One region of the Oerskovia paurometabola genome, then DNA from elsewhere that is predicted to be linked to it. Evidence: predicted binding sites of a transcription regulator. Region 1 holds the regulator's gene; the other holds the start of a gene.
The links. Region 1 encodes LexA, which represses DNA repair genes until DNA is damaged. Its sites were predicted from a motif close to TCGAACANNTGTTCGA; they were not measured.
Positions count from the first base shown of each region.

Region 2: the regulator LexA is predicted to act here: its motif matches at 11,125-11,140, upstream of imuA' (DnaE2-dependent mutagenesis accessory factor ImuA').

Region 1 is NZ_JAFBBV010000001.1:1,915,672-1,930,024, reverse strand. It holds gene JOD48_RS08625 (sensor histidine kinase) at 1-1,477, opposite strand, end outside; gene JOD48_RS08620 (PP2C family protein-serine/threonine phosphatase) at 1,474-2,799, opposite strand; gene JOD48_RS08615 (HelD family protein) at 3,118-5,352, shown strand; gene serA (phosphoglycerate dehydrogenase) at 5,425-6,624, shown strand; gene JOD48_RS08605 (DUF5302 domain-containing protein) at 6,727-6,918, opposite strand; gene JOD48_RS08600 (aldo/keto reductase) at 7,031-8,107, shown strand; gene nrdR (transcriptional regulator NrdR) at 8,147-8,683, opposite strand; gene JOD48_RS08590 (LysM peptidoglycan-binding domain-containing protein) at 9,115-9,492, opposite strand; gene lexA (transcriptional repressor LexA) at 9,805-10,554, shown strand; gene JOD48_RS08580 (L-lactate dehydrogenase) at 10,668-11,621, opposite strand; gene JOD48_RS08575 (ATP-dependent DNA helicase) at 11,700-13,757, opposite strand; gene hflX (GTPase HflX) at 13,849-14,353, opposite strand, start outside.
Region 2 is NZ_JAFBBV010000001.1:2,111,818-2,126,170, forward strand. It holds gene JOD48_RS09450 (ABC transporter permease) at 1-1,048, shown strand, start outside; gene JOD48_RS09455 (universal stress protein) at 1,157-2,026, shown strand; gene JOD48_RS09460 (ABC transporter ATP-binding protein) at 2,127-2,993, shown strand; gene JOD48_RS09465 (ABC transporter substrate-binding protein) at 3,095-4,084, shown strand; gene JOD48_RS09470 (iron ABC transporter permease) at 4,081-6,237, shown strand; gene JOD48_RS09475 (siderophore-interacting protein) at 6,307-7,305, shown strand; gene JOD48_RS09480 (YbaK/EbsC family protein) at 7,375-7,968, opposite strand; gene JOD48_RS09485 (YbhB/YbcL family Raf kinase inhibitor-like protein) at 7,965-8,510, opposite strand; gene JOD48_RS20140 (Ig-like domain-containing protein) at 8,589-10,730, opposite strand; gene imuA' (DnaE2-dependent mutagenesis accessory factor ImuA') at 11,168-11,965, shown strand; gene JOD48_RS09500 (DNA polymerase Y family protein) at 11,962-13,644, shown strand; gene JOD48_RS09505 (error-prone DNA polymerase) at 13,637-14,353, shown strand, end outside.

The sequences.
Region 1 (14,353 bases):
GGACCGCGACGTGCACCACGGGGGGACGCTCGGGGTCCCGGAACTTGATCGCGTTGCCGACGAGGTTGACGAAGAGCTGTTCGAGCAGCGCCCGCTCCCCGCGCACCGTGGGCAGGGGGTCGTGGGTCACGCTCGTGCCGGTCGTCGCGATCTTCTCCTCGAGGTCGGAGAGCACCACGGCGAAGGACTTCTCGAGGTCCACGGGCCCCCTCTCGGTCCCCGTGCGCCCGACGCGCGAGAAACCCAGCAGGTCCTGGATGAGGCGCTGCATGCGCTTCGCGCCGTCGACCGCGAACTCGATGTACTGGTCGGCGCGGTCGTCGAGCTGCCCCCCGTACCGCTTCTGCAGCAGCTGGGTGAACGACGCGACCTTGCGCAACGGCTCCTGCAGGTCGTGCGAGGCCACGTACGCGAACTGCTCCAGGTCGCGGTTGGAGCGCGCCAGCTCCTGCGCCTGCGCCGCGAGCATCTCGTGCGAGTGCTCGACCTCCTCGTGCGACGAGCGGATCTCCGCGACCTGGCTCACGAGCTCTCGGCGCATGTGCTCGACGTCGACCGCGAGCGCCCCGATCTCTCCCGGTGCCTGGACGGCGACGGGTTGGCGCAGGTTCCCGTCGCTCACGACGCGGACCTGGTGGGCGAGCGTCGTGACGGGGTCGGTGATCCAGCGCTTGAGCACGCTCCAGAGGAACCCCCCGACGAGGATCGCGGCGACGACGAGCACGACGACCGAGCCGAACAGCACCTGCGTCCAGATCTCGAGGGATCGGACCTTCTCCTCCCGGACCTCGCGCAGCACCGAGATGTACTCCCGCGTCGCGGTGCGGGCCTGCTCGAAGAGTCGGGCACCCTCGAGCCGTTCGTCGGTCGTGACCGCGTCCGGGCCGTCCTGCCGCACCTTCTCGACCATCGGTACCGCGTACCCGGACGACCAGTCCTGGACGGCTCGGGTCGCGTGGTCGAGCGCCGTCGCGACCTGCGGCGACCTCGTGACGCGCTCGGCCGTGAGGTCGTCGTGGATCGCGCCGGCTCCTTCGTTCTCGAGCGAGCGTTCGAAGGCCTCGAGGCTCAGGGCGGTACGCGTGGCCAGGTAGCCCCGGACCGAGGACTCGGCGTCGATCAGGGTCACGTACGCGCTGTCGGCCTGCGTGACGGCGGTGAAGTACGGGTTCGTGACCTCGTCCTGGTAGCGCACGACGTTGACCAGGGCGACGACCGAGAGGCAGACCACCGCGAGGAGGATCGCGGCGGCGAGCGCGAGGAGCCGGCCGAGCCGGCGCCGCAGCGACGGACCCGAGGGAGGTTCGGTGGTGGTCGCCTCGTCCCGCGCCTCGGGCGCGGGCCCCTCGGGCGCGGGCCCGTCGGGCGCGGGCCCCTCGGGCGCGGGCCCGTCGGGCGCGGGCCTCTCCGGTGCCGGAGCGTCGAGGGGCGCGGTCCCGGGCGCGTCGACCGGTCCGGTCGAGGTCGGTCCGCTCACTGCGACCACTCGTCGGAGTCGGCGAGCGTCGCGGTCCGCTCGCCCCGCGTGTCCTGGTCCGGGCCGCCCCATCCGATCACGAGCACCGCGGCATCGTCCGCGAGGGGCCCGCCGTGCAGGGTTCGCACCCGTCGGAAGAGCCTCTCGACGAGTCCCTCCCCGCCGTGCGCGAGCTCGGTGTCGACGGCCGCGACGAGACCGTGGACGCCGAGGCGTTCCCGACGCCCGGGCGTGCCCCCGACGGGGGGCGCGTCGGTCCCCGCGCCCGTGGTGGCCTGTGCGTCCTCGGCGAGGGTCGCCTCGATCAGGCCGTCGGTGTAGAGCATGAGCGCCCAGGGAGCCTCGAGCGGGACGCGCTCGGCGCGCCACCCGCCCGTGACGGGGATGCCGAGCGCCCGGCCGCGCGAGGTCGTCGGAAGCTCCGTGCAGGAGTCCTGCAGGAGCAGCGGGGACATGTGTCCCGCGAGGAAGAGGTCCACGCCGGTGCGGTCCGGCGAGATGACGACCTGGCAGAGGGTCACGAAGACCTCGGGCCTGGCTCGCTCGGGGATCAGGACCCGTTCGACGAGGGGAAGGATCTCGGCAGGGTCGACGTCCGACAGGACGAGGGTGCGCCACGCGGTGCGCAGGGTCGCGCCGAGCGCCGCCTCGTCCGGGCCGTGCCCCGCGACGTCCCCGATCAGGCACAGGACCCGTCCGTCGGGGCGCTCCACGGCGTCGTAGAAGTCTCCGCCCAGCAGGCCGTTGCCGCCGGGGATGTAGCCCACCATCACGGCGATCGACTCGTCGGTCACGAGCGGCTTGGGCAGCAGGGCGTGCTCGAGCCGGGCGGTCTCGGCCGCGCGCACCTCGCTGCGGTAGAGCGCGCGCTGCTGCTCCTTGGAGCGACGGCGCTGGACGGCGTAGCGGACCGAGCGCCCCAGGAGGTCGCCGTCCACCTCTCCCTTGACCAGGTAGTCGTCCGCGCCCGCCGCGACGGCCTGGACCCCGAGGTCGATCCCGGTGTGCCCGGTGAGCACGACCAGCGCGGGCGGGTCCTGACGGGACTGGAGCCGCTCGACGGCGGAGAGCCCGACGGCGTCCGGGAGACCGAGGTCGAGCAGGACGCAGTGCACGTCGTGCAGGCGCAGCATCTCGAGGGCCACGTCGAGGCTCCGTGCGCGGTGCAGCTCGACCTTGACCCGGGCGTCGTCGAGGAGCTCTTCGACGAGGATCGCGTCCCCGTCGTCGTCCTCGACCAGCAGGACGCGCAGGAGGTCCTCCGGGGACAGGACACCCGGAGCCCCTCCCTCCGGACGGGGCGACAAGGGCTCAGTCACCACGACGCGCGCCTCCGACAGTCGCCATGGTTCCCGATCGTAGAGGACGCGGGCGTCTCGTGCTGGGAGGCGGGGTCCCCGCCGCACGGTCCCGGGCGTCGCGGGAGAGCGTGTCCACGCACGACGTCGATGGCGACCGGGGCGCCCTGGATCGGCAATAATGGACGGCTGCGTCGCGGGGTGCGCGAGCGGACCGCGAGGGACGAGACGACAGGACGGAACAGCGTGCGCGAGACGAGCGACCGGACGAGCGGGGCGCCGACCACCGACGAGCAGGTCCGGCCGGAGCGGGACGCCCCGACGCCGGACCGTCGGCACGAGATCAGCAGGGAGCAGGTCGTCGTCGACACGCTCTACGCCCGTCTCGACGAGCTGCGTGCCTCGACCCGCTCACGGCTCGCCGGCGTGCGCCGGTCGGGCCCCTCGGGTTCTCCGCAGAACCGCAGCGAGCGCGACGCCTTCGCGACCCTCTACGAGGACCGGCTCGCCCAGCTCGAGGCGGTCGAGGACCGGCTCGCGTTCGGTCGTCTCGACCTGGACGACGGCGCGACCCGGTACGTCGGGCGCATCGGCCTGTCCGACGAGGACCACGCGTCGATCCTCACGGACTGGCGCGCACCTGCCGCGCAGTCGTTCTACCGCGCGACGGCGGCCCACCCGGACGGCGTTCGTCGCCGTCGCCACCTCGTGACCAAGGGGCGCTCGGTCACGGGCGTCGAGGACGAGGTCCTCGACCTCTCCTCGGGCGCCGCGGCCGACTCGAACCTCTCGGGCGAGGGCGCGCTGCTCGCGGCCATGGCGGCCGGGCGCACGAGCCGCATGGGCGACATCGTCGCCACGATCCAGGCCGAGCAGGACGCGATCATCCGCTCGGAGCTCGCCGGGGCGCTCGTGGTCCAGGGCGGCCCCGGGACGGGCAAGACGGCCGTGGCGCTGCACCGGGCGGCCTACCTGCTGTACGCCCACCGCCGCCTGCTCGAACGCTCGGGCGTGCTCCTCGTCGGGCCGAGCCTGTCCTTCCTGCACTACATCGACCAGGTCCTGCCCTCGCTCGGTGAGACGGGCGTCGTGAGCACGACCATCTCCGAGCTCCTGCCGGGGCTCGTCGCGGACGGGGAGGAGTCGCCCGAGGTCGCCCGGATCAAGGGGCGCGCGTCGTGGGCCAAGGTCGTGCAGCGCGCGGTCCGCGCACGCCAGCGCGTGCCCGCCGCGGACCAGCACCTGCGTATCGACGGCCACGATCTCGTGATCCGCCGCTCCGACGTGCGCGACGCGATCGCGAAGGCCCACCGCACGCACAAGCCGCACAACCTCGCGCGCGTCCCGTTCGTGCGCGAGATGCTGGGTCGGCTCGCGGACCAGTACCTCGCGGAGCTCGGCGGGCCGGTCGCGCCCGAGGAGCGGGCCGAGGTGATCGACGACCTGCGGCGCCAGCGAGAGATCCGGATCGCGCTCAACCTCGCCTGGATGCCCCTGACGCCCGAACGCCTGATCGAGGACCTGTTCGTCAAGCCGCACCGCCTCGCCGAGGCCGCGCCCGACATGTCGCGCGCGGACCGTGCGGCGCTGGTGCGCCCCAAGGGCTCCCCGTGGACCCCGGCGGACGTGCCGCTCCTCGACGAGGCCGCGGAGCTCCTGGGCGAGGACGACCAGGCCGCGCGCGCCCAGGCCAAGGCCGAGGCGGCCGAACGGGCGGCCAGCCTCGACTACGCACGGCAGGTCCTCGAGTCGTCCGGTGCCGGCGGCGGGATCGTCGGTGCGGAGATCCTCGCCGACCGGTTCGCCGGGGGCGGTTCTCGCCTGACCACGGCCGAGCGCGCGGCCCAGGACCGCACGTGGACCTACGCGCACGTCGTGGTCGACGAGGCGCAGGAGCTGTCCGCGATGGCGTGGCGGGCCCTGGTGCGGCGCTGCCCCACCCGGTCGATGACCATCGTCGGCGACGTCGCCCAGACGTCCTCGCTCGCGGGAGCACGGTCGTGGGCGAGCATGCTCGACCCGTTGCTGCGCAGCTCGTGGCGCCTCGCGACCCTCACGGTCAACTACCGCACACCCACGCAGATCGCCGACACCGCACAGCGGTTCGCCGCGGCCCACCGTCTCCCGACGTCCTCGCTCACCTCGGCACGCGACGTCCCGGGGGCGCTCGTCCTGTCCCCCGTAGCGGGCGGGGAGGACCCGCTGGCCGAGGTGGCCGCCCGGGTCCGGTCGGCCCTGGCGGAGTTCGTCGGGCCCGACGGCGCAGGCCGGGTCGCGGTCGTCGCGCCGGCGCACCGGCTGACGGACGTGCGCGAGCACCTGACCCGCGTCCACCTGACCGACCCGTTGCTCACCGGCTCCGCGGCCGAGGTCGAGGGCGCCCTGGGAGCCGCGCTCACGGTCCTGAGCCCGACCCAGGCCAAGGGGCTCGAGTTCGATGCGGTCGTCCTGCTGGAGCCCGCCGACGTCCTCGCGGCGACCTCCGGGGCGTCCGAGCTCTACGTCGCGATGACCCGCCCGACGCAGCGGCTCGTGGTGGTGCACTCACGCCCCCTCCCCCAGGGCTTCGCCGACTGACCGGAGGAGATCGCGTCGTCCGAGGGACAAGACTCGTTTGGTGCTCGCACCAACTCGGCGCACCATAGACACGTGCTACGCGCCCTCCTCCTTGAAAACCTGCACCCCCTCGCCACCTCGATCCTCGAGTCCGCCGGTATCGACGTGACCGTGCGCACCGGGGCCATGGACGAGTCCGAGCTGATCGAGGCCCTCGAGGGTGTGAACATCCTCGGTATCCGGTCCAAGACCAACGTCACGGCCCGCGTGATCGAGTCCTCCCCGGACCTGATCGCGATCGGCGCGTTCTGCATCGGGACCAACCAGATCGACCTCAAGGCCGCGGCGTCGCACGGCGTCGCGACCTTCAACGCGCCGTTCTCGAACACGCGCTCGGTCGTCGAGATCGCGCTCGCCGAGATCATCGCGCTGACCCGCCGCCTGACCGAGCGCGACCGCGCGCTGCACGAGGGCATCTGGGACAAGTCCGCCGAGGGCGCCCACGAGGTCCGCGGCCGCACCCTGGGCATCATCGGGTACGGCAACATCGGCACGCAGCTCTCGGTGGTCGCCGAGGCGCTGGGCATGTCGGTCGTCTTCTACGACACGGCCGAGAAGCTCGCCCTGGGCAACGCGCGCCGCATGGACAGCCTCGACGAGCTCCTCGAGACGGCCGACGTCGTCACGCTCCACGTCGACGGGCGCGGTGGCAACGCCGGCCTGTTCGGCGAGAAGCAGCTCTCGCGCATGCGCCAGGGCTCGATCCTGCTCAATCTCTCGCGCGGCTTCGTCGTCGACACCGTCGCGCTGCGCGAGGCGATCCTCTCCGGGCACCTGTCGGGCGCAGCCATCGACGTGTTCCCCGAGGAGCCCAAGAAGCGCGGCGACCACTTCGACTCGGAGCTGCGCGGCCTGCCGAACGTCATCCTCACCCCGCACATCGGCGGCTCGACCGAGGAGGCGCAGGAGTCCATCGGCCAGTTCGTCGCCGGGAAGCTCCGCGACTACCTCGCGACCGGGTCGACGACCCTCAGCGTCAACATGCCGAACCTCGCGCTCGAGCAGAGCACGGGCGTCAGCCGGATCGCCCACCTGCACCGCAACACCCCGGGCGTGCTCGCGGCCGTGAACGCGGTCCTCGCCGAGCACGGCACGAACATCGAGGGCCAGATGCTCGCGACGCGTGGCGAGCTCGGCTACGTGGTGACCGACGTCGGCGCAGAGCTCCTGCCCGCGGCCATCGACGAGCTGCAGGCCATGGACGCGACCGTCAAGCTGCGCGTGCTGTCCTGACCGCATCCCGCACGACATGAGGAAGGGGACCAGCCCGCCGGGCTGGTCCCCTTCCTCATGTCGTGCAGGTGCGGGGGAACCTCGCAGGTTCCCGGCCGCCACTCAGCCGGACTTGCGGCGGAACGTGCGCTGCACAGGTCCGACGGTCTCCGACCCGTGGACGGAGCCCGTGTTCGAGCCGCCGTCCGCAGTGCGGTGGCTCGCGGCGTTCTTACGGTCGAGCGCCTCGCGGAACTTCGCCTTGGCGTCCTCGCTGGGCGTGGTCGCGGGTGTCTCGTCCTTGGACGTCGTCATCGGCGGGCCTCCTTCTCTCGGTGGATCAGGCGCGCCGTCGGGCGCTCCCGTGCCCCAGCCTGTCGCACCCGGCGAGGTAACGCCAGCGAATACCACCGGGTACGGTCGAGACATGTCGCACAAAGCGCCGGAGCCGGGCTCCGGGATGCCCTTCGCCCGTGCCGGACGCTCCGGCCTCGTCCTGCCCCGCCTCTCCCTCGGCCTCTGGCAGAACTTCGGGGAGCCGACGCCCTTCTCCGCGCAGCGCGAGCTGGTCCTGCACGCCCACGAGCGGGGGGTCGTGCACTTCGACCTCGCGAACAACTACGGGCCGCCGCCCGGGTCCGCAGAGGCTGCCTTCGGGCGCCTGCTGGCCTCGGATCTCCGAGGGCATCGCGACGAGCTCCTGATCTCGACCAAGGCGGGCTACCGCATGGGGCCAGGGCCCTACGGCGAGGGCGGTTCGCGCAAGTACCTGCTGTCGTCGCTCGACGCGTCGCTGCGCCGACTCGGCACCGACCACGTGGACGTCTTCTACTCCCACCGGTTCGATCCCACCACGCCGCTCGAGGAGACGATCGGTGCACTCGCCACGGCGGTGTCCTCGGGCCGGGCCACGTACGCGGCCGTCTCCTCGTACTCGGCGAGGCGTACGACCGAGGCCCTCGCGGTCGCCGACGACCTCGGCCTGCCCCTGGTGCTGCACCAGCCGTCGTACTCGATGCTGAACCGGTGGATCGAGGTGCCCGACGCGAGCGGACGCAGCCTGCTCGACGTCGCCGGCGACTCGGGCACCGGACTGATCGTCTTCTCGCCGCTGGCCCAGGGCATGCTCTCGGACCGGTACCTCGACGGCGTACCGTCCGACTCGCGCGCGGCTCGCTCGGCGTCGCTGCGGCCCGAGCACCTCGCCCCGGAGAACCTGGCCCGGATCCGCGCGCTGCGCGACGTCGCGGCCGGCCGCGGTGAGCCGCTCGCCCGGACGGCGGTCGCCTGGACGCTGCGCGACCCGCGTGTCACGTCGGTCCTCGTCGGGGCCCGGACCACGGCGCAGGTCGACGACAACCTCTCGGCCCTCGACGCGCCGCCCTTCACGACCGACGAGCTCACGGCGATCGACGCCGTGACGACCGAGCTCACGCCCGACGGGAGCCGTCGACCTCTGGACACCGGCATCAACATCTGGGCGGCGCGCTCGAGCGACCTCTAGCAGGGCCCTCGCGACCGCTTGCTGGTCCCGAGCGAGGGATCAGGCGCGATCCGGGACCACGTCGGCCGCAGGCTCGTCGTCCGACGCGCCGGCCTCGGACCCGGCACCGCCGAACGCCGCCTCGCGCTCCTCACGCTCGGCCCGGAGGGAGTTGATCGCCGACTCGAAGTCCTCGAGCGAGTCGAACGCCTGGTAGACGCTCGCGAACCGCAGGTAGGCGACCTCGTCGAGCTCCCGCAGGGGACCGAGGATGGCCAGCCCGATCTCGTACGCGTCCAGCTCCGCGCTACCACCGGCCCGGAGCGACTCCTCGACCTTCTGCGCGAGGACCGCCAGGTCGTCCTCGTTGACCGGACGCCCTTGGCAGGCCTTGCGCACGCCGGTCACGATCTTCTCCCGGCTGAACGGCTCGGTCACTCCAGAGCGCTTGACGACCGACAGGCTCGCCGTCTCGATCGTCGTGAAGCGGCGGTTGCAGGCAGGGCACTGTCTGCGACGACGGATCGAGGCACCGTCGTCGGAGGTCCGCGAGTCGACGACCCGGGAGTCCGCGTGCCGACAGAACGGACAGTGCATGAGGCGGTACTCCTGTGGGTCTGCGCGAGTGCTCCGTGGCGGTCGCCACGGACGGTGCGTCCCGAACCTATGTCTCGACCCTGACGAGGCGCAAGACGCCCCGCCACGACGAGACAGCGCGACGCGTTCCACACGCCGGTCAGCACACATGAGAACGGAGGTGGCCGATGATCGGCCACCTCCGTCGGGACGCCCCCGTCCCCATCTCACGTTCGCGACTCGCCTCGCGAACGTCGACGCAACTGCGGAGACGCGCTGGCGCGCCTCCTCCTCACCGACCGACCCCCCAGCCGGGTTGGTGAGGCAGCACTAACTTAGGGGAACCTAATGCGATTGCGCAAGCCCTCCGGGCACGGGTCCTCACAGCGAGGGCAGAATCACCCCGGGCCGAAGGGCTGCCGACGCCTGAGCGGCACGGAACCCTCGACCGGTCAGCGCGCGAAGTTGGGGTCGACCGGCAGCAGGAGCTGCTGCCCGACCTGGAGCCCGGTCGACGAGAGGTTGTTGAGCTCGGCGAGCTCCGCCATCACGTCTCGCACGTCCCGGCCGCCCGATGCCAGGGCGGACGCGTGCTGCCACAAGGTCTCCCCCGCCTCGACGACGTGGATCCGGACCTCGACCGGCTCGCCGGGGCCGGACGCCACCGCACGGGCGCCCCACAGGGCCCCGAGGGCGAGGACCGTCGCGACGAGCAGTACCAGGACGACACGGCCTCGCGTGGTCAGCCGCAGCGGAGCCTCGGCCTGCCCCTGAGGACGACGCTCGACACGCCACCCGTCCGTCGCGCCCATCGCGGTGATCGCACTCATAGCCACTCCTTCGTCCGTGGCGCCCGAACCGCCTTCCCCGGTCGGTTCGAACACCTGTTCGTCGAACATCTGTACGATTTCTATCACCGTCGGGCGCCGATGTCGAGACATGCTCGAACATGTGTTTGATTCGTGTCGCCGCGTGACCTACGCTGTTCGAGTACTGGTCGTCCGATATGTCGGACGCCTGGGGGTGGGACGTCCCGCCCCCGGGCTGACGAGATCGCCGCGGCCACGCTCAGGAGCCGGTGCCGCTCGCGGCGCCCCTCCGCAGGACAGGGACCGAGACGGCCGAGCAGGGCGGAGACGACGATGGCGGGACGGGTGGCCGACACCACGGGCAGGCTCGCGAAGGTGCACGAGCTGCCCGACGGCACGACGGGCGGGGACGGTCTCACACCGCGCCAGCGGCTCGTGCTCGAGACGATCCGCGCGTCGGTCGACCAGCGGGGCTACCCGCCGAGCATGCGCGAGATCGGCGAGGCCGTCGGCCTGACGAGCCCGTCGAGCGTCAAGCACCAGCTCACGACGCTCGAGCGCAAGGGCTACCTGCGTCGCGACCCCAACCGCCCCCGCGCGATCGAGGTCGTCCAGCACGACGACGCGCGGTCCATCGCAGCGCTTCCCGGCAGCGCGTTCCCGCGCGTCGAGGGCATCGACACGACCGAGGACTCACCCGAGCGCCCCACGCCGTCGTACGTCCCCGTCGTGGGACGCATCGCCGCCGGTGGTCCCATCCTGGCCGAGCAGGTCGTCGAGGACGTGTTCCCCCTCCCCCGCCAGCTCGTCGGCGACGGCGAGCTCTTCCTGCTGCGCGTGGCCGGTGACTCGATGATCGACGCCGCGATCTGCGACGGCGACTGGGTCGTGGTCCGTCGCCAGCCCGTCGCCGAGAACGGCGAGATCGTCGCCGCGATGATCGACGGCGAGGCGACCGTCAAGACGTTCAAGCGCATCGACAAGCACGTGTGGCTCATGCCGCACAACGCGGCGTACCGGCCCATCTCGGGGGACGACGCCCAGATCCTCGGCCGGGTCGTCTCGGTCCTGCGGAGCCTCTGAGCACAGCGTCCCGCCGGCCCCCAGGGACCGGCGCTCAGCACGACGAAGGGGACGGCCCGGTGGGCCGTCCCCTTCGTCGTGCCCGGCGCCCGTCACGGGCACCGAGGGGACGACTACAGTCCGAAGCTCTTGGCGACGGCGCGCACCGAGTCCGCGGACGCCCGGAGGCCCGCGAGCTCGTGGTCCGACAGCGGGACCTCGATCCGCTCACCGCAGCCACGCCGCTCGAGCAGCGAGGGGACGGAGAGGCAGACGTCGCTGATCCCGTGGAAGTCCTCGAGGAGCGAGGACACCGGCAGGACCCGGTGCTCGTCGTCGAGGACGGCCTCGATGATGCGGGTCGCGGCGAGCGCGACGGCGTAGTTCGTGGCGCCCTTGCCCTCGATGATGCGGTAGGCCGACTGCACGACCTCGTGCGCGATGTCCTCGCGCACCTCGGCCGTGAGCGGTCCCCGGCCCTTGAGCCCCTGCCACTCGAGCAGCGGCACCCCGCTGATCGTCGCCGAGCTCCAGAGCGGGATCTCGCTGTCCCCGTGCTCTCCGGCGATGTACGCGTGCACGTTCTGGACCGCGACGCCGCAGTGCTGCGCGACGAGGAACCGCAGCCTCGAGGAGTCCAGGACCGTGCCGCTCCCGAAGAGCTGGTTCGGCGGCAGTCCCGAGTACTTGAGGGCCGCGTACGTGACCACGTCGACCGGGTTGGTCACCATGATGTAGACGGCGTTGGGCGCCACCTCGACGAGGCCGGGCAGGATCTTGCGCACGAGGGAGATCGTCGCCTCGGCGAGGTCCAGCCGTGTCTGCCCGGGCTTCTGCTTGGCCCCGGCGGTGAAGACCACGACGTCCGCGTCGGAGCACACCGCCACGTCGTCGGAGCCCTCGACCTTGGCCATGGGCATGAACTGGATGCCGTGCTGGAGGTCGAGGACCTCGGCCTCGACCTTGGTCCGGTTGATGTCGAGCAGGCTCACGGTGTGAGCGGCTCCACGCATGAGCGCCGCGTAGGCGAGGGTCGATCCGACGGAACCTGCGCCGACGATCGCGAGCTTGGTGGTACGGGCGGGCACTGTGCCTCCTGGACGTTGAGCACCGGACGTCGGTCGCTGCACGAGCGTCACGACGTCCGTCGCGTGGACTACCAGGTCTCAGCCTAGGGCGGACAGGCGCTCGAGCGCAGAGAGGACGACACGTCGGTCCGTCGTGGTCCAGAAGTCCGGCATCGACTTCGTGAGGTAGGAGCCGTAGCGAGCGGTCGCCAGACGCGGGTCGAGGACCGCGACGACGCCTCGATCGGCCGTCGACCGGATGAGCCGTCCGGCGCCCTGCGCGAGCAGCAGCGCGGCGTGGTTGGCCGAGACCTGCATGAAGCCGTTGCCGCCCGCGGCCTCGACCGCTCTCGCGCGGGCCGACTTCACCGGGTCGTCGGGCCGCGGGAAGGGGATCCGGTCGATCAGGACGAGCTGGCAGCTCGGCCCGGGGACGTCCACGCCCTGCCACAACGAGAGCGTGCCGAACAGGCACGTCGCGGGGTCTGCGGCGAACTCCTTGACGAGCGTCGGGAGCTGGTCGTCGCCCTGGCACAGGATCGGGACGTCGAGGCGCTCGCGCATGGCCTCCGCGACCGCGAGCGCCGCTCGCCGCGACGAGAAGAGCCCGAGGGTGCGGCCGCCTGCGGCGGTGATGAGGTCGGCGATCTCGTCGAGCTGTCCGTCCGTGGCGGCCTCCCGGCCGGGCTGCGGCAGGTGCTTGGCGATGTAGAGGATGCCCTGCTGGGGGTAGTCGAACGGGCTGCCGACGTCCACGCCGGTCCAGGTGGCGCCGTCGTCGTCGAGGCCCAGCGAGCGGGCCACGGGGTCGAACGTGCCGCCGAGCGCGAGCGTCGCCGACGTGAAGACGCCCGTGCGCTCGGTCAGGAGGTGCGTGCGGATGAGGCCTGCGACCGCGAGGGGCGCGGCGTGCAGCTTGCTCACGCCGTCCCCGCTCCACCGTCCGTCGTCGCCCGCGCGCGAGCACCACAGGACGTCGTGCCCCGTGGGGTCCTGGGCCATGCGCTCGGCGATCTCGAAGACCTGGAGCATGGTCGCCTGGGCCATCTTCATCCCGGTGTCCGGCTGGGCCCCCGGGCCCCCCGAGGTGTCGGGCTTGAGCGCGCTCAGCACGGTGCGGGCCGCGTCACGGACGGCCGCGACGGCCGAGCGCGCGTCGTCGGGCAGGCCGTCGGGGAAGCGCTCCGCGGGGAGCGAGGTCACGACGGTCCCGAACGCCCCGGTCGCGAGGTCGAGGTCGGTCGTCTGGACTCCTCCGTGGCGGCGGGCGAGGCGAGCGGCGTGCTCGATGATGGGCACCGACAGGTCCGCGGTCGCGGCGGCCGTGACGCGGTCGCTGAGCTCGTGGGCCTCGTCGACGACGACGACGCCGTGCTCGGGCAGCACACCGGGCGATCCCGACGCGGCGATGCCCAGCATCGCGTGGTTGGTCACGACGACGTCGGCCTCACGCGCGCTCGTGCGCGCTTGGTCGGGGAAGCAGTCGTCGATGAGGGGGCACTTGGCGCCCAGGCACTCGAGCGCCGTGACCGAGACCTGCCGCCAGGCCTTGTCGGAAACGCCCGGGACGAGGTCGTCCCGGTCCCCGGTCGTGGTCTCCTGCGCCCACTCGCGCAGCCGCACGACCTGCTCGCCCAGTGCCGCGGCCCCCGACGCCGCTCCAGGTGCAGGGTGCTCGGCGACGCCCGCCCGCTCGCCGCCCGTGGGCAGGTCGAACAACGTGGGCTCGTCGGCCGGGTAGCCGCCCTCGATCTTGTGCTGGCACAGGTAGTTGTGCCAGCCCTTGAGGAGCGCGATGCGTGGTGGACGCGGCAACCGGTCCGCGACCGCCTGGGCCACGAGCGGCAGGTCGCGCGTGATGATCTGACGCTGGAGGGCGAGGGTCGCGGTCGAGACGATGACGCGCTCGTCCTCGCACACTGCGTGGCGGACGGCGGGCACGAGGTAACCGAGCGACTTGCCGGTGCCCGTCCCGGCCTGGACCAGCAGGTGGTCGGGGCCGCCCGAGCCGTCGATCGTCCGCGCGACGTTCACGGCCATCTGGTGCTGCCCTGCGCGGCGGCCGCCGCCCAGCGCGCCGACGGCGAGGTCGAGCAGCTCCTCGACGTCAGGGGTCGCGGGGCCCGTGGTCAGGGTGGTGGTGGTCTCCTCGGGCACCCCGGAAGTCTACGTGGGGCCACCGACACGGCCGGGCGCGCCCCCGTGGTTCCGCCGGGCCGGGCGCGTGCCCGGTCCGGCGGACGCGACCTCAGGCCCGGACCGCGACCGCGTTGAGCTCGAGCGCGAGCCCTTCGTCGACCCGGCCCAGCAGGCGCGTCCCGGTCTCGACGTGCTCCTCGAGGTCGATCTCGCCCGTGAGGTGCACGCGGTTGACCAGGTCGCCGCGGTGGTAGGGCACCACGACGTCGATCGAGACGTCGGGGCGCGGCAGCTCGTCGGAGATGAGCTGGAGCAGGTCCTCGATCCCCTGCCCGGTGTGCGCCGAGACGAGGATCGTGCGGCGCTCGCGCCCCCGGATGCGTGCGACGACGTCGGGGTCCGCGACGTCGACCTTGTTCAGCACGACGACCTCGAGCACCTGGTCGATGCCCGGGATGTCGGCCAGCACGTGGCGGACGGCCGCGATCTGCCCCTCGGGGTCGGGGTGCGACGCGTCGACGACGTGGAGCAGCAGGTCGGCCTGGCCGACCTCCTCGAGCGTCGAGCGGAACGCCTCGACGAGCTGGTGCGGCAGGGACCGCACGAACCCGACC
Region 2 (14,353 bases), 200 kb from region 1:
GGTCGTGCAGGTCTCGCTCGGGGCCGCGCAGGTGGCCGAGACCGAGCGTCAGGTGGCCGACGGGCTCCGCGCGGACCTCGTGCTCGCGAGCAGCGGTACGGGCCTCTCGCCCGACCTCGCGGGGCAGGTCGCGGGCGTCGCGGGCGTCGCCTCGGTGACCCCGACCGTGCGGAGCCAGGCCCTCGTACGCTTCGCCGAGTCGGACGGCACGCTCACGGCCGAGGCCCTGACCGTCCAGGGCGTCGACCCGGCGGACCTGGCCGCCGCGATCGACCTGGACGTGCGCGAGGGCTCGACCGACGACCTGCACGGCGAGTCGGTCGCCCTCAGCGTCACGGGAGCGAGCAAGGCACGGGCCGGGCTCGGGGACACCGTCGAGCTCCATCTCGCGGACGGCACGCGGGTCGACGCCGCCGTCGTCGCGATCTACGGGCGCGGCATGGGCTTCGGTGACGCCCTGCTCCCGCGGGACCTGGTCCTGCCCGCGTCGGGGGACCGGCTGGACGGCTCGCTGCTCGTGGTGGCCGAGGAGGAGACCGCCGTCGAGACGCTCGCGGAGGACCTCGGCCGGGCGACCGCCCCGTACCCGGGTGTCGTGCTCGCCGACCGGGCGTCGCTGGTCGCCGCCGAGAAGGCAGCGCTCGAGGCGAACACGTGGACGTCGATGATCCTGCTCGTGGTGCTGTTCGGGTACGTCGCCCTGAACGTCGCGAACGCCCTGGTCATGTCGACCGTCGACCGGCGGCGCGAGATCGCGCTGCTGCGCCTGGTCGGGACGCGGGACCGTCAGGTCCTGCGGATGATGCGGGTCGAGGCGGGCGTGGTGGTCGGCGTCGCCGTGCTGGTCGCGACGGTGATCCTGCTTCCTCCGCTGGCCGGCGTGAGCCTCGGGCTGAGCGAGGGGCAGCGGGCGGTGCCAGCACTCTCCCCGGTCGCGTACCTCGCGACGGTCGCGGGCGCGGGCGCCGTCGGGTACCTCTCGATGCTCCTGCCGACCCGTGCCGCGCTGCGGGCCCGACCGGTCGAGAGCATCGGGCTGCGGGAGTGACGTGAGTGCGTGGTTCGGCTGCGACACGCCCGGCGCGTCGCAGCCGAACCACGCACCGGGCGGTGCCCCGCCCTCGCGCCGGGCCGCCGACGGGGTGACCATGGACGTATGTCCACCGTCGGACCGGTCGTGGTCGGCTATGACGGGTCGCCCTCCGCGACCTCCGCAGTGCGCTGGGCCGCGCGCGAGGCCCGACGGCGTGGCGCCCGTCTGGAGGTCGTCTTCGCCCGAGACGCGCACGACACGCACCTCGAACCCTCGTTGCCGGGGGGAGGCGAGAACGCGCAGGCCGGGGCGCGAGCGCTCGCCGAACGGGGCCGGGTCCAGGCGCTCGAGGTCGAGCCCGACGTCGAGGTCGAGGCGACCGTGGAGTACACGACCCCGGCCGCGACGCTCGTCGGGACGTCGCTCGACGCCTCGATCGTGGTCGTCGGGTCGGGGGACCACGGGCGGGTCCGCGGCGAGCTCGGCGGCTCGGTGGCGCTCGCGGTCGCCGCGCACGCGCACTGCCCGGTCGTCGTGGTCCACGGGGACGTCGAGGCGCTGCGGGACGTGAACCTGCCCGTGGTCGTGGGGGTCGACGGCTCGACGCACGCGACCGGTGCGCTCGACCACGCGGCCGAGGTCGCGGCCTCGCGCGGTGCGTCGCTGCGGGTCGTGGTCGCGTGGTGGACGCGCGCCTCGGCGCACCTCGAGAGCTACATGGCCGCGGAGTTCCCGCGCGAGCGCGCCGAGAACGGGGCCGAGCGACTGCTCGCGGCCGCGCTCGCCCAGGTGCACGAGGACTACCCGGACCTGGAGGTCGAGGGCTCGACCGTGGAGGCGCAGCCGGCTCCCGCGCTGGTCAGGGCCTCGGAGGGGGCCGAGCGCCTGGTCGTCGGGTCGCGCGGGCGGGGCGGGTTCGCGGCGCTCGTCCTGGGTTCGGTGAGCCACTCGCTCGTGCGTGAGGCGCACTGTCCCGTGACGATCGTGCGCTGAGCCTCGTTCCCGGTCGGAGACGTGATCCCGACCACATCTTCGGTGCTGATGCGGGTCCGGGGCTTTCACCCGGTCGGGATGTTTGGTTAGGCTCACCTCTGTGAGCCACACCTTATCCGGCGACGACAACGCTCCCACCGCCCAGGACGCCGCCCTCCCAGCCCTCGCCGGAACCGGGCTGAGCCTCGGGTACGACGGGACCGCCGTCGTGCACGACGCCTCCCTGCGCCTGCTCCCCGGACAGGTCACCGCGCTCATCGGTCCCAACGGGAGCGGCAAGTCCACGCTCCTGCGCTCGCTCGCCCGGCTCCACAAGCCCGTCGAGGGGACCGTGAGCCTGCCCGACGTCCCCGACGCGCTCGCGCTGCACCCCAAGGACTTCGCACGCCGCGTCACCCTGCTCTCGCAGAGCCGCCCCACGCCCAACGGCGTGAGCGTGCGCGACGTCGTCGGGTACGGGCGCCACCCGCACCGGGCGCGCTTCCGGTCCACGGACCCCGACGGCGCCCGCGCGATCGCCTGGGCCATGGACGTCACCGGCGTCGCGGCGATGGCGGGCCGCGGCGTCGACGAGCTGTCGGGCGGCGAGCTCCAGCGCGTGTGGCTCGCGACCTGCCTGGCCCAGGACACGGGCGTGCTGCTGCTCGACGAGCCCACGACCTACCTCGACCTGCGCTACCAGGTCGAGATCCTCGACCTGATGCGCGATCTCGCGGACGACCACGGCGTGGCCGTGGGCGTCGTGCTGCACGACCTCAACCAGGCGGCCGCGGTCGCCGACCACGTGGTCCTGCTCCAGCGCGGCGTCGTCCGTGCCGCGGGCATGGCCGCCGACGTCCTGACCGCCGACGCGCTCAGCGAGACCTACGGCATCCGGATCGAGGTCACGCACGACCCGCTGACCGGCACGGTGCAGACCGCGCCCGTCGGGCGGCACACGACCCGCAGGCTCGTCGCCGTCCCCTGACGACCCGAGCCTCCTGACCGTGCTGCCGCGCACCCCGGTGCGGCAGCCCACCGAGCCCCGCCCCCCGGCGCGGGCAGCACCCTCAAGGACACAGGACCCCCATGCGAACGACCCTCCGGACCGGCCTGCCCGCCGTCCTGCTCGTGACAGCGCTCACCCTCACCGCGTGCGGCACCACGGAGGAGGCGGACGCCGGCGGCGCGTCCAAGGCCCCCGCCTCCGACGCCGGCCCCGTCACGTTCACCGACGAGCGCGGCGAGCAGACGCTCGACGCCCCCGCGACCGAGGTCGTCTCGCTCGAGTGGGGCCTGACCGAGAACCTGCTGGCGCTCGGCGTGGACGTCGTGGGCCAGGCCGACGTCGAGGGCTACAACACGTGGGACACCTCGGTCGCGCTCGACGCGTCGACGCCCGACGTCGGGATGCGTGGCGAGCCCAGCCTCGACGCCATCTCCGCTCTCGAGCCCGAGCTCATCGCCGTCACCACGGACACCCCCGACAACGTGATCGACCAGCTCGCGGACATCGCGCCCGTCGTGACGCTGCGCGGCTCCGACGGCACCGACCCGATCGGGTACATGCGCCAGACGGTCGAGACCCTCGCGACCGCCACGGGCACCGAGGACAAGGGCACCGAGCTGCTCGAAGGGTTCGACGCGAAGGTCGCCGAGGGCAAGAAGGCCCTCGAGGAGGCCGGCGTCGCGGGCGCCTCGTACGTCATGGCCGACGGCTGGGTCAACAACGGCACCGTCTCGGTGCGCATGTACACGCCCGGCTCGTTCCTCGGCGCGGTCGGCGCCGAGCTCGGCCTGGCGAACGCGTGGACCGGCGAGGGCGACCCCGACTACGGGCTCGCACAGACCGACGTCGAGGGCCTGACGGCGCTGAGCGACGTCCAGTTCGTCTACGCCGCGAGCGACTCCGAGGCCGACCCGTTCGCCGAGGGCCTGGCGGGCAACGCGATCTGGGAGCAGCTCCCGTTCGTCGTGGCCGGTGACGTGCACCGCATCCCCGACGGCATCTGGATGTTCGGCGGGCCCGCGTCCGCGAACGCCTACGTCGACGCGCTCGTCGCGGCTCTGACCCAGTGAGCACGAGCGCCCCGGGGGGACTCTCGACGGCCCGGCACGAGGTCCCGGACGACACCACCGGTCTCCTCGCCCCGCCGCTTCCCCCGGGGCGCTCGCGCCTCCGGTTCCGTCTGACGGTCGCCTCGGCGTTCGTCGTCGGGATCCTCGCAGTCCTGGTGCTGGCCGCGGTCCACCTCACGCAGGGGACGGCCGACGTCGGGCTCGGCGACCTGCTGCGCCTCGTGACCGGCGGCGGCGACGCCGACGCCGACCGGACCGCCGCGGCCGTGCTGCTCGCCTCGCGCCTTCCGCGCCTGCTCGCGGGCCTCCTCGTGGGCGTCTCGCTCGGCGCGGCGGGAGCCGCGCTGCAGTCCGTGGCCCGCAACCCGCTCGCCTCGCCCGACACGCTCGCGGTCAACGCGGGCGCGTACGTCGCGGTCGTGGGGGCGGCCGTGATCGGCGTGACCCTGCCGTTCTACCTCTCGGGGACGCTCGCGCTCGTCGGCGGGCTCGCGGCCTCGGGCCTCGTGCTCGTCCTGGCCCGCGGCGGGGCCGCCGGGCCGACCCGGCTCATCCTCGCGGGCTCGGCCATCACGCTCGCGCTGCACTCCCTGACGACCGTGCTGCTCGTGCTGTTCCAGCAGGAGACCATGGGGCTGTTCGCGTGGGGGAGCGGCTCGATCGTCCAGTCCGGCACGTCGCAGGTCGTGCTCGCGGCCCCGCTCGTGGTCGTCGGCCTCGGCGGGCTGCTCCTCGTGGCCCACCGCCTGGACCTGCTGGCGCTCGGCGACGACACCGCGACGGTCCTCGGGATCGACGTGCGCGCGACGCGCGTCGTGACCATCCTGCTCGCGGTGCTGCTCTCCGCCACGGCCGTCACGGTCGCGGGCCCGGTCGGCTTCGTCGGCCTGTGCGCCCCCGTGGTCGTGCGCCTCGTGGCCCGCAAGGTCCCCGGGCTCAACCGGCACCGCGTGCTCATCCCGCTGGCGGGGATCGCGGGCATGATCGTGGTCCTCGGCGCCGACGTCCTGCTGCGCCTCGTCCTGCCCGGCACCTACGGCGTGGCCGTCCCGACGGGCGTCATCACGACCGTGTTCGGTGCCGTGGTGCTCGTGTGGCTCGCGCGCCGGCTCAAGGACTCCGGTCCCGCCGCCGGGACCCGCGCCGCGCACGTCCGACCGCGCGGCGCCCGCCGTGCCCTGGTCGTGGTGACCGTCCTCGTCGCGCTCCTGGTCGCGGCCACGGTCGCCGCGCTCCTGCTGGGCGACAGGCTGCTGCTCACGGGCGACGTCCTCAACTGGGCCGCCGACCGGGCGGGCAAGCAGGTGAGCTTCGTGCTCGACCAGCGCGTCCCGCGCGTGCTCGCCGCGATCCTCGCGGGGGCTGCGCTGGGCCTGGCCGGGACGGTCGTGCAGGCCGTGTGCCGCAACCCGCTGGCCGAGCCCGGCCTGCTCGGCGTGACGGCGGGCGCGGGGCTGGGCGCCGTCGGGGTCGTGCTGCTTGTTCCTGGCGTCGGCATCATGGGCATGTCCCTCGCCGCCGTCGTCGGCGCGCTGGGCACGTTCGCGATCGTCTATCGCCTCGCGTACCGGGGCGGGCTGAGCTCGGACCGGCTCGTGCTCATCGGCATCGGCATGAGCACGGGCGCCACGGCTCTGACGACGCTCGTGATCGTGGTCGTCGCGCCCTGGAACCTCAACGTCGCGCTCACCTGGTTGTCGGGGTCCACGTACGGACGGACCTTCGACCACCTGATCCCGGTCGTCCTGGCGCTGCTCGTGGTCGTGCCCGTCGCGGTGCTCCACCGGCGCGAGATGGACGTCCTGGCGCTCGACGAGGACACCCCGCGCGTCCTGGGCCTGCGCCTGGACCGCACGCGCCTGCTGCTCCTGGGGGCCAGCGCGTGCCTGACGGCCGCCGCGGTGTGCGCGGTCGGGGTCGTGGGGTTCGTGGGGCTCGTCGCCCCGCACGCGGCCCGCGCCCTCGTCGGTTCGCGCAACGGCCGGGTGATCCCGGTCGCGATGCTGCTCGGGGCCGTCCTCGTGAGCGTCGCCGACACCGTGGGGCGGACGGTCATCGCGCCCGCCCAGATCCCCGCGGGCCTGACGACCGCGCTCATCGGCGCGCCCTACTTCGTGTGGCTCCTGTGGCGCAGCCGCGGCCGCGAGGCGTGAGAGTGATCCCGACCACACGTTCGGCCTCAGGGGTTCACCCGGCCCCGATGTTTGGTTAGGCTCGCCTACGTGACTCAGACCAGTGTCGTGACCGCGCAGGAGATCTCCCCGTTCCGCATGTTCGACGTGCAGGTGCGACGGGTCGAGAAGCTCTCGCCGAGCTTCCTGCGCGTGACCTTCACGGGCCACGACCTCCACGAGTTCGCCGACAACGGCCTCGACCAGCGCATCAAGCTCGTCTTCCCCGCGCCCGACGGTGGCTACGAGCACCTCGTCCGCACGGGCGAGTGGTACTCGGCATGGCGCGCGCAGCCCGAGGAACGTCGCAACCCGCTGCGCACCTACACGGTGCGGGCCGTGCGCCCCGAGGCCTCCGAGGTCGACATCGACCTCGTCCTGCACGGCGACGCGGGGCCCGCGTCCCGGTGGGCTCTCGCCGCGCGCCCCGGCAGCGAGATCGTGCTGCTCGGCCCCAACGGCCTGTGGACGGGTGCGCACGGCGGCGTCGAGTTCTCCCGTCCCGTCCGCAGCCACGCGCTGCTCCTCGCAGGCGACGAGACCGCCGTCCCCGCGATCGCCTCGATCCTGGGCTCCCTGCCCGCCGACGAGGTCGGCGAGGTCTTCCTCGAGGTCCCGTACGAGGGCGACGTCCTGCCCGTCACGGCTCCGGCGGGCGTCAACGTCACGTGGCTCGCCCGTGAGGGGCGCGCGCACGGCGACCTGCTGGTCCCCGCGGTCCGCGAGGCCGCCGACCGCCTGCTCGAGCGCAACGTCTGCGGCGCGACGCACTCGCTCACGTGCGCGGCCCGCGGGCTCGTCCAGCGCCAGGGCGGGCTCGCCGAGGCGGCCGAGCTCGAGGACGTCGACATCGACACGGACATCCTCTGGGAGGTCCCCGTGGACGAGGACGGCACGCCGCTCGTCGCGTGCGCCGAGCTCTACGCGTGGCTCGCGGGGGAGGCGTCGGTCATCAAGACCCTGCGCCGCTACCTCGTGTCGGAGCGCGGCGTCGACCGCCGCTCGGTCGCGTTCATGGGCTACTGGCGCGAGGGCCGCGCCGAGGGCTGACGGCCGCGAGAGCGCGCCGAGGGCTGACAGCCGCGAGACCGCGCCGGGAGGGTCGACGACCCGTCGCGCTCACCCCACCGGCACGCCCAGCCCGTCGACCAGCTCGACCCCGGGCAGCCGCGCGAGCAGCGCGCCCGGCAGCAGCAGCTTGGACCGGCGCAGCCCGCTCCCGACGAGCGCGGGCTCGCCGTCGGTCGCGACGCGCGCGTCGAGCAGGACGCGCCAGCCGTCCGGGAGCCCGATCGGGGTGATCCCGCCGTACTCCATGCCGGACTCGGCGACGGCCCGGTCCGTGGGCAGGAACGACGCCTTGCGCACGTCGAGCAGCGACCGCACGCGCGAGTTCACGTCGGCGCGGGTCGTGGCGCGCACGACCGCTGCCGCGATGCGTTCGTCGCCCCCGCGTCGTCCGGCGACCAGGACGCAGTTCGCCGAGGCTTCCGGGGGCAGGTCGTGCGCCGCGTTGAGCGTCGCGGTGTCCGCGAGGTCGGGGTCGATCTCCACGACCGCGACCTGCTGCGCGACGCCCGGGTCCAGCGCGGCCCAGCGGGCGAGGGCCTGCGCGACGGGCGGTGCGAGCAGGTCGAGCCTGTCCGTGGCCGGGACCCAGGCGAGGTCGCCCAGGGTCGGGAACGTCGCGGGTCCGCTCGTGCCGTGACTCATGCGGTGACCAGGACCTGGTAGGTCGGCGTGATGGTCGCGCGCGCGATCGTGTGGAACAGCGCGGCGATCGCGACGGCCGTCGGGGGCGTCGCGGGGGTCACGTCGAGCCGCTCGACGTCGAGCGCGTGCACCGCGAAGACGTATCGGTGCGGGCGGTCCCCGGGCGGCGGTGCGGCGCCCAGGTAGCCGGGGCCTCCGCCGTCGTGCCGGGTCTGGAACGCGCCCTGGGGCAGGTAGCCGCCACCGGGGGAGCCTGCGCCCTGCGCGAGGGTCACGGTGGCGACGGGCAGGTTGACGACGGTCCAGTGCCAGTACCCCGCCGGGGTCGGTGCGTCGGGGTCGAAGCAGTTGACCAGGAACGAGCGCGTGGCCGCGGGGAAGTGGTTCCACGCGAGCTCGGGCGAGCGGTTGTCGCCCTCGGCCGCGTGGGTGCGGGCCATGGGCTCCCCCTGCACGACGTCGTCGCTCGTCACCGTGAAGAGCGGCACCCGCGGCAGCAGCGAGTAGGGGTCGGGGGCGATCGGACGGTCGGCGAGGTTCATCGGTCCATCGTGCCCGGTGGGTCCGGGAGGGGCCAGAGGAGACGGGTGAGCGGTGCGGTGGTCCGCCGACGCGAGCCGTCAGGCCGCGCGAGAGCGGTTCCTGAGCAGCACCCCGGCCACGCCGGCGCCGAGGAGGAGACCTCCGACGGCGAGCACGGACGCCACCGACGCTCCCGTCGACGCCAGGCGGTTGTCCGAGGGGGCCGACGAGCCCGGGACGGCCTGCCCGTCGCTCGGGATCGCGGCCGGTCCGGCGCCCGGGTTCAGCACGGTCGGGGTGAGGCCGGGGGACGTGTCGGTCGAAGGAGGCGCCGTGTGCGCGAGCTCGCCGTAGACCTCGATGGTGACCGATGCCTCGGCCGTGCGGCCCCAGGCGTCACGAGCGCGGACGGTCAGCTGGTCCGGCCCCAGGTAGCCGAGGTCCGGGGAGTAGACGAGGGTGCTGCCCTCGCCCTGCGCGACGGTGCCGTGCTGGGGCGTGCCGACGGCGTCGAGCACCAGCTCGGGCTGGTAGGCGGCTTCGGAGGCAGGGAGGACCGGTTCGAAGGTGACCGCCGTGTTGCGCGGCGTGCGGTGGTGCTGGTCCGCGATCGCCGGTGCGCCGAGCACCCGGATCCGTACGGTGGCCTGCGCGGGCTGACCGTGGGCATCGACCCCCTGGTAGGCGAACGAGTCCTCGCCGACGAACCCCTCGTGCGGGTGGTAGGTGCCCGTGGTGCCGCTCAGGTCCGCCGAACCGGCACGAGGTGCCTCGACGCCCGTGATCGTCAGGGTGTCGCCGAAGGAGGCGGTCAGCAGGTCGACCCCGACGGGGACGCCCGCGGGCGTCGTCAGTGCGTGGTCGGCCAGTGTGGGCAGGTTGTGGACGGTGACGCTGGCCTGCGCCTGCGACTCCTGCCCCAGGTCGTCGATCCAGGCGAAGGTGAAGGTGTCCGTCCCGGCGAAGGTCTCGCTGGCCGGGAATCCGTCGTCGGGCGTGTAGCGGACCTGGCCGTCGCCGGTCGCCGAGACGCTGCCGTGCTGGGGAGCGTCTCGCAGGTCGAAGGTCGAGGCTGCCCAGGGCAGCGTGGCCGGAGTGCGGAGGTCCAGCGCCACCGCCTGCCCTGGGGTCGTCGACGCCGCGACGTCTGCCGCCTGCGGCGGCGCCTGGACGTCGATGTACATGGTGTTGTACCTGGCGTCGGTGGCGGGGCCCGTCGAGCCGCTGAACTTCCACGGGTTCACCAGGGTGTACGCCCAGGTGAACCGTGTCCCCACGGAGTCGTTCGAGGTCCCGACGAAGCCCGCGTTCGGCATCACGACGATGTCCTGCGCGTGCGCACCGGTGGTGAGGGTGCCGCGCCACGTGGTGATCGTCGAGGAGAAGTAGCCGTTGGTGAAGTTCGCGAAGCTGGTGCCCGCCACGATCTCCCGGAGGTCGACACGGGCGCTCTGGCCTATGCCCACCTTGGTGCGCAGGCTGGAGACGGCGGCCCGCTCGACCCAGCTCACGCCGGCCTTGTGGTGCACGCTGCGGCCCCACGTGTCGGTGAGCTCCAGGGTGACGACGTCGTTGCCGATGTAGTCCCGCGGGCTCGCCTGCAGCTCGATGCCGCCAGGCATCGGTGCCGCCGTCGCGTGCTCCGCGTCGACGAGACCGGTGACGGTGACCCCGTGGCCCGGGACGGCGCTCTTGGTGGTGGCGCTGGTCTGCGGGTAGGTGCGCAGGTCGAGCTGGGTGAGGTTCGTGACCGCCTTCACGCCCGTGCTGGGGTCGTTGACGATCCACGAGCTGATCGTCGGGCTCACCGGCTTGCCGGCCACGGTGACGGTCAGCGTGGCGCCGGTGGTGTTGCCGTCCGTGTCCGTGACCGTGTACGGCACGGTGAACTCCGCGGTCTTGAAGACGCGAGCGGTGGACGAGTTCGGGTAGTCGGGGTTGTCGTTGGCGAAGGTGATGCGGAAGTCGTCCCCGACGTCGACGGTGGTGGCGTCGCCGCCGGTGACGGTGCCGACGTGCACGGAGGCCACCTCCCCGGCGACCTGGTCGTTCGTCAGCACGTCGATGGTGACCGGCACGCCCGAACCGGTGAGGGCGGTGTCGTCGGTCGCGGTGATGTCGCTCGCCTGGGCGGGTGAGGCACTCACACCCAGCGCGGTGGCGGCCAGGACGAGCGCACCGCAGGCGGCTACCGCCTGGTGGCGTCGGCGTGCGGGCCGGGTCGTGGGTGCGGGGTGCACAGCTTCTCCTTGTTCGGCCGACGGGACGTCGGAGCGTGATGGGGACGCTTCTCATCCTTCCTGCTTGTGAAGACTTTCACATGAGCAGGGCGGGGAGAGGGGGTGCAGGGTTGAGGTGAGGGTGTGGGCTCCGGGCAATTGGGGTGCTCTCGTCAGGAGTCGGTCGCGTGTCGAGGGTCCGCGCACCGCCTCCCGCAGCTGGTCCGAGGCAACCCATCGTTGATATCCCGCCCTTCCTGGCCCAACCATGAGGTGTCGCCTGAGGCTTCCGGAATGCCTGTATGCGAGGTTGATTGTTGCGCGATGGTGAAACTCTCAACCACGGATCGACCCCTGGTGTCGACCGGGTGGGGCGAGTTGACACCCCCTCGCGGAGCGCGTGTACTGGAAGTGTTCGAACACCTGTTCGAATGTCTTTCGAGCGTGCAGGAGGTGTCATGACCCTGGTCGACGACACCCTCCGGGAGGCACTGAGCGGCGTCGGCACCGCGACGGCCACCGCCTCGGCAGAGGCCGCCGGTCTCGTGCAGCCCGCCGGGTCCACGCACGCCCAGCGGGCGCTCCTGGCCCGGTCGGTGCTGCGCCGCGCGGAGCTCTCGGCCCGCCGCGCACCGGGGAGCACGGGGGAGGAGAAGCTCCTCCCGGTCCCCGACGAGCTGGCCGACCTGCTCCCGTTCGGCGGTCTCCAGCGCGGCACCGCCGTGGTGGTCGACGGCTCGACCTCGCTCCTGCTCGCGCTGCTGTCCGAGGCCTCGCGCACGGGGGCCTGGACCGCGATGGTCGGCTTCCCGCGCCTCGGGGTCCTCGCGGCCGCCGAGGCAGGGATCGACCTGGGCCGCGTCGCCCTGGTCCCGTCCCCCGGGCCGGACGCCGCGGCAGCGGTCGCTGCCCTGCTCGACGGGATCGACGTCGTCGTGGTCGGGCCGCAGGCCGCGCTGACCGACACCGACCGCCGTCGCCTGACCTCCCGGGCCCGCGAGCGCGGGAACCTCCTCGTCGCGGCGCAACCCTGGGCCGGGGCGCACGTGGTCCTCACGGTCCGCGAGGGCACCTGGTCGGGCACGGACCACGGCGCCGGGTACCTGCGCAGGCGCCGGCTCACGGTTCGGCGCAGCGGGCGGGCCGGCGCCGCGCGCGGCATCGAGCGCCAGGTCGAGCTGCCGCTGTGCGGAGGCGTCGTGAAGAACCCGCGGCAGGTCGAGAAGACCCCGCCCGGCCTCCGGCTCGTCGGATGAGCGCCGGGAGCACGGCCACCCGCACCGCGGTCCTGTGGGTGCCGGACTGGCCCGTCGTCGCCGCGATGGGCGCGGCCCAGGTCCCCGCGCACGTGCCCGCGGCCACGCACGACGGGCGCCGCGTCCTCGCGGTCTCGGCCACCGCGCGGGCGCAGGGCGTGCGCCGGGGGATGCGACGCCGTCGGGCGCAGGAGTGCTGCCCCGAGCTCGCGCTGCTCGACGCCGACGACGCACGCGACGCACGCGAGTTCGAGCCCGTCGCGCTCGCCGCCGAGACCGTGGTCGCGGGCATCGAGGTCGCGCGCCCGGGCCTGCTGCTCCTGCCCTCGGGCGGCCCCGCGCGCTACCACGGCACCGAGGAGCGCCTCGCGCAGGTGCTCGTCGAACGGGTCGCGGCGGACACGGGCCACGAGAGCCAGGTCGGCGTCGCCGACGGGATCCTGGCCGCGGTGCTGGGCGCGCGGTCCTCGCTCGTCGTGCCCGCAGGGACCTCCCGGGCCTACCTGGCCCCGCGCCCGCTGGGCGAGCTCGCGCACGTCGTCGTGGGCGACGCCCAGCCCGTCGCGCAGCTCGTCGACCTCCTGGGCCGCCTCGGCGTGCGGACCTTCGCGGACCTCGCCGCGCTGCCCGCCCCGAGCGTCCTGTCGCGCTTCGGCGACCTGGGGGCCTGGGCGCAGCGCCTCGCGCAGGGCGAGGACCTGCGCCCGCCCGCGCGGCGCCGCATCGAGGCGGACGTCGCCGTCGAGTGCGAGCTCGACCCGCCCGCCGAGCGCGTCGACGTCGCGACCTTCGCGGCCCGCCGCCTCGCCGAGGATCTGCACGCCCAGCTCGTCGAGCGCTCGTCGTCGTGCGGGCGGCTGCGCATCACGGCCCGCACCGAGGACGGGCGCGAGCTCGAACGGACCTGGCGCTGCGACGACGGCGCCATGGGCGGGCTCACCGCGGCCCGCATCACCGACCGCGTGCGCTGGCAGCTCGAGGGGTGGCTCACGGCGTCGCGCGTCGCGCTGGGACAGCGGCAGCGGCAGGGTCGGGGGGTGCGCCGGGACGACCACGCACAGACCAGCCACGACGACCTGCCGGACCTCGCCGAGGACCGGCCCTCGCCGCTCGTGCGGCTCGCGATCACCGCGGAGGAGGTCGTGGCCGCGGGCGCCGAGCAGCCGCGGCTGTGGGGCGCGTCGAGCGGCGAGGACGCCCGCGCCCAGCGCGCCCTGGGCCGTGTCCAGGGCCTCCTGGGCGGGGACGGCGTGCTGAGCGTCGTCACGCAGGGCGGGCGCGACGTCCACGACCAGGTGCACCTCGCCCCGTGGGGGGACACGGCCCCCGCGCCGCGGCGCGCGGACCTGCCGTGGCCGGGGCGCCTGCCCGAGCCCGCGCCCGCCCTCGTCCTGGACGTCCCGGAGGACGTCGCCGTCCTGGACGACGCCGGAGCCCCCGTCCGCGTCGACGTGCGCCTCGCGATGAGCGCACCACCCGCGACCGTGCGGTGGCTCGCGCCACGAGCCGGGGCGAGCCGGCGTGTGCTCGGCTGGGCCGGGCCGTGGCCGCTCGCCGAACGCTGGTGGAGCGAGACGCCGCGCCGTCGGGCATACCTCCAGGTCCTGCTCGACGACGGACGCGGCGTGCTGCTCGCGAGCGCCCAGGGGCGCTGGACCGTGGAGGCCGTCTATGACTAGGGCAGCCCCGCCGGGCGCCGGGGTGCGCAGACCGCCCCGCTACGCCGAGCTGCACGCGCACTCCGCGTTCAGCTTCCTCGACGGCGCGAGCCACCCCGAGGAGCTCGCGGCCGAGGCCGCGCACCTGGGCCTGTCCGCGCTCGCCGTGACGGACCACGACGGCCTGTACGGGGTCGTGCGCTTCGCGACCGCCGCGCGCGCGGTGTCCCTGCCGACCGTGTTCGGCGCCGAGCTGCACCTGCCCGTCGCGCCCGCCCCCGGCGCGGCCCCCGTCCTGGACGCGCCCACGGGCGTGCCCGACCCGCGCGCGTCCCACCTGCTCGTCCTGGCCCGCGGCCCGGACGGGTACCGCAACCTGTCGAGCGCGATCGCGACCGCGCACCTCGCGACGGGCACCAAGGGCGCGGCCGACTACCGGCTCGAACGGCTCGGTGAGCAGTCGGGCGGCCAGTGGCTCGTCCTCACGGGCTGTCGCAAGGGGGCCGTGCGCTCCGCGCTGCTCACCGAGGGGCCGCGGGCCGCCCGGCGCGAGCTCGACCGGCTCGTGCAGGTCTTCGGCGCCGACAACGTGGCCGTGGAGATCACCGACGCGGGCGACCCCCGCGACAGCGACCTGTGCGACGCGCTCGCCGGGCTCGCCGCCGACGCGCACCTGCCGCTCGTCGCGACCGGCAACGTGCACTACGCGCGCCCCCGCGACGCGGCCCTC